3 regions of the Shinella sp. 1A1 genome follow, and region 3 is predicted to be linked to each of the others. Evidence: predicted binding sites of a transcription regulator. Region 3 holds the regulator's gene; each other region holds the start of a gene.
What was found. The regulator LexA, encoded in region 3, represses DNA repair genes until DNA is damaged. The targets are predictions, from matches to a motif close to TGTTCNNNNTGTGTTCNG.
Positions count from the first base shown of each region.

Region 1: a site for LexA is predicted at 901-918, ahead of ACZ48C_RS00425 (YifB family Mg chelatase-like AAA ATPase). Genes of this name have one in related genera too.
Region 2: a site for LexA is predicted at 1,370-1,387, ahead of recA (recombinase RecA). Genes of this name have one in related genera too.

Region 1 is NZ_AP039671.1:77,578-79,844, forward strand. Features, by position in the region: gene gshB (glutathione synthase) at 1-797, shown strand, start outside; gene ACZ48C_RS00425 (YifB family Mg chelatase-like AAA ATPase) at 1,055-2,267, shown strand, end outside.
Region 2 is NZ_AP039671.1:1,457,331-1,459,597, reverse strand. Features, by position in the region: gene recA (recombinase RecA) at 158-1,243, opposite strand; gene ACZ48C_RS07405 (carbohydrate kinase family protein) at 1,475-2,267, shown strand, end outside.
Region 3 is NZ_AP039671.1:1,598,330-1,600,596, forward strand. Features, by position in the region: gene ACZ48C_RS08080 (molybdopterin molybdotransferase MoeA) at 1-712, shown strand, start outside; gene lexA (transcriptional repressor LexA) at 806-1,531, shown strand; gene ACZ48C_RS08090 (ComEC/Rec2 family competence protein) at 1,512-2,267, opposite strand, start outside.

The DNA.
Region 1 (2,267 bases), 1.5 Mb from region 3:
ACGGCAAGGTCTATGCCACCGTCGAGCCGATGGAACTGCGCGACGTGAAGGGCGACCACTACACACTGGGCGAGGCCGAGCGCATCGATCTGTCGACGATGGACGTGGTGCTGTTGCGTCAGGACCCGCCGTTCGACATGTCCTACATCACCTCCACGCACCTTCTGGAGCGCATCCACCCGAAGACCCTCGTCGTCAACGACCCGGCCTGGGTGCGCAATTCGCCGGAGAAGATCTTCGTCACCGAATTCGCCGACCTGATGCCGGCGACCCTCATCACGCGTGACCCGGCCGAGATCCGCCGCTTCCGCGACGAGATGGGCGACATGATCCTCAAGCCGCTCTACGGCAATGGTGGCGCCGGCGTCTTCCATTCCACCAAGGACGACCGCAACCTCTCCTCGCTGCTCGAAATGTTCGGCCAGATGTTCCGCGAACCCTTCATCGCCCAGCAGTATCTGCCGGACGTGCGCAAGGGCGACAAGCGCATCATCCTCATCGACGGCGAGCCGGTCGGCGCGATCAACCGCGTGCCCGCCGAGCATGACGCCCGCTCCAACATGCATGTCGGCGGCCGCGCGGAAGCGACGGAACTGACGGCGCGCGAGAAGGAAATCTGCGCCCGCATCGGCCCGGCCCTGCGCGAGCGCGGCTTCATCTTCGTCGGCATCGACGTCATCGGCGACTACATGACCGAGATCAACGTCACCTCGCCCACCGGCATCCGCGAAGTGAAGAAATTCGGCGGCGCCGACATCGCTTCTCTCCTCTGGGACGCTATCGAAAAGAAGCGCTGAGCCGCCACGGCAAGGCGCGCCGGGACCGTCCGTTCGCGAACGGTCCCGGCTTCGTTCCGCAAATGCAACCGCCCACAACCGATGGGCGGAAAATTCCCGCTTCAGTTCTATAATTGTTCTTGTTTCATTCCGTCTTTCATGCCAGATTTGCGGCTGCAACCCAGAGGCGGTTGCGGGAGCGGTTTTCGGCAAAAAGGTGTTGCGGCGTCGCTAGCACATGAGCGGCGCGCGGCGCTGCACGGCAGGCGGGGGCAGGCATGGTGGCGCGGGTCGGTACGATTGCGTTTCAGGGCATCGAGGGCGTTCCGGTGGACGTCCAGGTCATGGTCGCGCCCGGCAAGGTGGGCATGCAGATCGTCGGCCTGCCGGACAAGGCGGTCGCCGAAAGCCGCGAGCGGGTCCATGCCGCGCTGCACGCGTCCGGTCTTTCCCTGCCGCCGAAGCGTGTCACCGTCAATCTCGCCCCGGCCGATCTTCCGAAGGAAGGCAGCCATTACGACCTCGCCATCGCGCTAGGCCTCATGATGGCGCTCGGCGCCGTGCCCGGCGATGCGCTGGAGGACTACATCGTCATCGGCGAACTGAACCTCGACGGCACGATCGCCTCCGTCACCGGCGCGCTTCCCGCCGCGATGGGCGCCAATGCGCTCGGCAAGGGCCTCATCTGCCCGGCGGAGAACGGGGCGGAAGCCGCCTGGGCCGGCGGTGGGCTCGACATTCTCGCGCCGCGCAGCCTCATCGCGCTCGCCAATCATTTCAAGGGCACGCAGGTCCTCGCGCGGCCGGCGCCGGCGATCCGCGCCCCCGCCGCCGGCTTGCCAGACCTTGCCGATATCCGCGGCCAGGAAAGCGCCAAGCGCGCGCTGGAAGTGGCCGCCGCCGGCAACCACAACCTCCTGATGGTCGGCCCGCCCGGCTCGGGCAAGTCGATGCTCGCCGCGCGCCTTGCCGCCATCCTGCCGCCGCTCTCGCCGGCGGAGCTGCTCGAAGTCTCGATGATCCATTCCATCGCCGGCCAGCTTTCCGGCGGCCGGCTGTCGGATCGCCGGCCCTTTCGCACGCCCCATCATTCGGCCACCATGGCCGCCCTCGTCGGCGGCGGGCCGCGGGCAAGGCCCGGCGAGGTCTCGCTCGCCCATAACGGTGTCCTCTTCCTCGACGAGCTGCCGGAATTCTCCCCGCAGGCGCTCGACGCCCTGCGCCAGCCGCTCGAAACGGGCGAATGCATCATCGCCCGCGCCAATCACCGCGTCAGCTATCCGGCGGCCGTGCAGCTCGTCGCGGCGATGAATCCCTGCCGCTGCGGCATGGCGGGCGAGCCGGGCCGCACCTGCGCCCGCGGCCCGCGCTGCGTGAGCGACTACCAGGCCCGCGTCTCCGGCCCACTGCTCGACCGTATCGACATCCGCATCGACGTGCCGGCGGTCTCGGCGACGGACCTCATCCGCCCCATGGCCGCCGAGACCAGCG
Region 2 (2,267 bases), 140 kb from region 3:
AGAATTGATGGCTTTTATCGCCCGCACCCTTCCCTGTCCAGACACCAAAAAACCGGCCTTTCACGAAGAAGAGGCCGGTTTCCGGATTATCGTTCCGCATGGGGCGCAATCGCAGACCGATCCGCGTCATGCACGGGCGCGCGCGGCGCCGGAGCGATCAGGGCTCGCCGTCGTCGCCGTCGTTCGGGTCCGGACCGCCGTTTTCCAGGAAGCGGTCGGCGATCAGGCCGGCATTCTGGCGCAGCGTCATCTCGATCTCGCGGGCAAGATCCGGATTGTCGCGCAGGAACGTCTTGGCGTTCTCGCGGCCCTGGCCGAGACGCTGGCTGTTATAGGAGAACCAGGCGCCGGACTTCTCGACGATGCCGGCCTTGACGCCGAGGTCGATGAGCTCGCCCGTCTTGGAGACGCCCTCGCCATACATGATGTCGAATTCGACCTGCTTGAAGGGCGGGGCCATCTTGTTCTTGACGACCTTGACGCGGGTCTGGTTGCCGATGACCTCGTCGCGCTCCTTGACCGCGCCGATGCGGCGGATGTCGAGGCGGACGGAAGCATAGAACTTCAGCGCGTTGCCGCCAGTCGTCACTTCCGGCGAGCCGTAGACGACGCCGATCTTCATGCGGATCTGGTTGATGAAGATGACCATCGTGTTGGACTTGGAGATGGAGGCGGTCAGCTTGCGCAGCGCCTGGCTCATCAGGCGGGCCTGGAGGCCCGGCAGGCTTTCGCCCATTTCGCCCTCGATTTCGGCGCGCGGCGTGAGCGCGGCGACCGAGTCGACGACCAGCACGTCGATGGCGCCAGAGCGTACCAGCGTGTCGGTGATCTCAAGCGCCTGTTCACCGGTGTCGGGCTGCGAGATCAGCAGGTTTTCCAGATCGACGCCGAGCTTGCGGGCATAGACCGGGTCGAGCGCGTGTTCGGCGTCGACGAAGGCGCAGATGCCGCCCTTCTTCTGGGATTCGGCAATGGTCTGGAGCGCCAAGGTCGTCTTGCCCGAGCTTTCCGGACCGTAGATCTCGATGATGCGGCCCTTCGGCAGGCCGCCGATGCCGAGCGCGACGTCGAGGCTGAGAGAGCCCGTCGAAACCGTCTCGACCTCGATGACGCTGTCCTTTCCGCCGAGCTTCATGATGGAGCCCTTGCCGAAGGAGCGCTCGATCTGAGAGAGAGCCGCTTCGAGTGCCTTGCTTTTATCCACTGTTTTATCCTCTACGAGCCGCAAAGTGTTCTGTGCCATTTGGTCCACCTTTAGGTTATTGAAGCAAGACAGGCAACGAAGCCGCCGATGAAAGCTATGTACACTTTTTGTTCTCGTTTCGCAAGACCCATTCATCTCATTGAATGACTTTGGAAATCGAGAGCGTGTTCTATTTTCGTTTCAGCGGGCGAACGGCACGAAAGACGAGACAGGATACCACGGCCGATCAGGCTCCATGCGGGCGAATCGGCGGGGATGCGAAGGAAGACCATGACGGACAGGACGATACTGGTGATGGGCGGCGCCCATGTGGACAGGCGCGGACGCATCGCCGGCGAAACGGCGCCGGGCGCAAGCAATCCGGGCGCATGGTTCGTGGAAGCGGGCGGCGGCGCCTTCAATGCGGCGCGCAACCTTTCCCGGCTCGGCCACAAGGTGCGGCTCGTTTCGCCGCGCGGCGGCGATTCCGACGGCGACATCGTTGCCGCCGCTGCGGCCGCGGCCGGCGTGGAGGATACGCCCTTCATTTTCCTCGACCGCGCGACGCCGAGCTACACCGCCATCATCGAGCGTGACGGCAACCTCGTCATCGCGCTGGCCGACATGGAGCTCTACCGGCTGTTCTCGCCGCGCCGCCTTCAGCAGCGCGCGATGCGCGAGGCGATCGACACGGCCGCGCTCATCCTCACCGATGCAAACCTGCCGGGCGAGACGCTGGCCGCCATGGTCGAGGCAGCCAAGGCGTCGGGCGTTCCGGTCGCCGGCATCGCCATTTCCCCGGCCAAGGTGGTGCGGTTCCAGGGCAGCCTTTCCGCCCTCGCCTTCCTCTTCATGAACGAGGCGGAAGCCCGCACGCTGACGGGCGAGACGCCGGAAAACCCCGCCGACTGGCCGAAGGCGCTGCGCGCCGCCGGGCTTTCCGCAGGCGTCGTCACGCGCGGCGGCAGGGGGGTGATCGCCTTCGACGAAAAAGGCGCGGCCCTCGTCATTCCGCCGGATATCCCGGCTCTCGGCGACGTGACCGGCGCCGGCGATTCGCTCGCCTCCGGCTTCCTCAGCGCAT
Region 3 (2,267 bases):
CGTCTATGCCCGCCCGCGCATCGCGGTCCTGGCGACCGGCGACGAGCTCGTGCCGCCCGGCGCATCCCCCGGCGCAAGCCAGATCATCGCCTCCAACACCTATGGCGTCTCGGCCATCGCCCGCGAGGCCGGCGCGGAGATCATCGATCTCGGCATCGTTGGCGACGACAAGCAGGCTATCCTCGAAGCGGTGCGCAATGCCCTGTCGCTCGACATCGACGTGCTGGTGACGCTGGGCGGTGCCTCCGTCGGCGATTTCGACCTCGTCCAGCCGGTGCTCGGCGAGGCCGGCATGGAGCTCGACTTCTGGCGCATCGCCATGCGGCCCGGAAAGCCGCTGATGGTCGGCCGGCTCGGCCCGGTCCAGTTCGTCGGACTGCCCGGCAATCCCGTCTCCAGCATGGTCTGCTCGCTGCTCTTCCTGGAGCCGCTGGTCCGCCGCCTCGCCCACCTGCCGCCGAAGAGCCGCCTGCACAAGGCGATCGCCGCCGTGCCGCTCCGCGAGAACGACCACCGGCAGGACTATGTCCGCGCCCGCATCGCCCGCGGCCCGGCCGGCGAACTCCTCGTCACGCCCTTCGACAAGCAGGATTCCTCGATGATGAAGATCTTCGCCGAATCCGAGGGGCTGCTGATCCGTGCGCCGCACGCGCCCGCCGCGGACGCCGGCACCCCCTGCGACGTCCTTCTCCTGCGCGAGCCTGCCGCCTGAGCGGCATTATTGTTTCAGCGGCCCCTTGCGGAACACATATGGAACAGATAGTGTCTGTTCTGGATTTGTTTCACGATTCTCGATGGGGATGCCATGCTGACGCGCAAACAACAGGAACTCCTGCTGTTCATCCATGAGCGTATGAAGGAATCGGGCATTCCGCCGTCCTTCGACGAGATGAAGGATGCGCTGGACCTTGCTTCCAAGTCCGGCATCCACCGTCTCATCACGGCGCTTGAGGAGCGCGGCTTCATCCGCCGCCTGCCGAACCGGGCGCGCGCGCTCGAGGTCATCAAGCTGCCGGAAGCCTATTCGCCGAGCCTCCAGCCCCGGCGCGGCTTTTCCCCCGCCGTCATCGAGGGCAGCCGCGGCAAGCAGCCCGCGCCGGCCGCCGCCCCGCCACAGCGCACCGCGCCGCAAGCCGATATGGCCTCTTCCGTCTCGGTGCCCGTCATGGGCCGCATCGCCGCCGGCGTGCCGATCTCCGCCATCCAGAACAACACGCATGACGTCACCGTCCCGGCCGAGATGATCGGCAGCGGCGATCACTATGCGCTGGAGGTGAAGGGCGATTCGATGATCGAGGCAGGCATCCTCGACGGCGACACGGTCATCATCCGCAGCACCACCAGCGCCAATCCGGGCGAGATCATCGTGGCGCTGGTCGACGACGAGGAGGCGACGTTGAAGCGCTTCCGCCGCAAGGGCGCCTCCATCGCGCTCGAAGCCGCCAATCCCGCCTACGAGACCCGCATCTTCGGCCCCGACCGCGTCAAGGTCCAGGGCAAGCTGGTCGGCCTTATTCGCCGCTATCACTGAGCGGCGTGTCCGTTTCGAAACGGTCGGTGCGCCAGTCGTAGGTGCGGTGCCGGGACCAGGGGCGGTCGAGCGTTTCGACGGCTCCCGTGAACTCCGCATCGCCGAGCGCCTGGGAGACGGAATCCGTCGCCGGCCTGATTTCGAGGGCACCGGTCCTTCTCAGGTGCCGCGCGGTGACGAGCCTTGCGCCGGAGCGACAGGCATCGAGCCGGAGGGCGAAGGGCACGACGACGAGGTCGGCCCCGTCGCAGGCAAGGCCCAGGAAAGCGGTGTCCTCCAGCGTGACGATCCGCCAGCCGCTCGGTGAGACGGCGGCGCAGAAAGCCTTCCTTTCGCAGACGAAGCCGTTTTTCCGTTCGGCTGTCTCCAGCGCCGCGATCAGGGCGGCTTCCGCCTTCCCGCGGTCGGCCTTCCGGCGCGGGCGCTTTTGTGGTGACGTATCGGCCGGTTCTTCTTTCACCTGTTCGATCGTCAGGCCGGCCGTCGTCCGCATGTCCGGCTTCACGAGCTCGCCGAGCCGGAGTGCCCTTCGCCACTGGTCGTAGATGAAGCCCGGCGGGCGCGTGCGGTTCGCCGCCACCTTGCCGTCACTGAGGAAGGCGACGAGACGGCCGTCCTCCGATACCAGCACCTCCGGGTGCTGGCGTCCCTCCGGCCAGCAGGCGACGCCGATCCCGATGAGGACGAGCGCCGTTCCGGCATGGCGCAGCCGCGTGCGCAGGATGCAGAGCAGGCC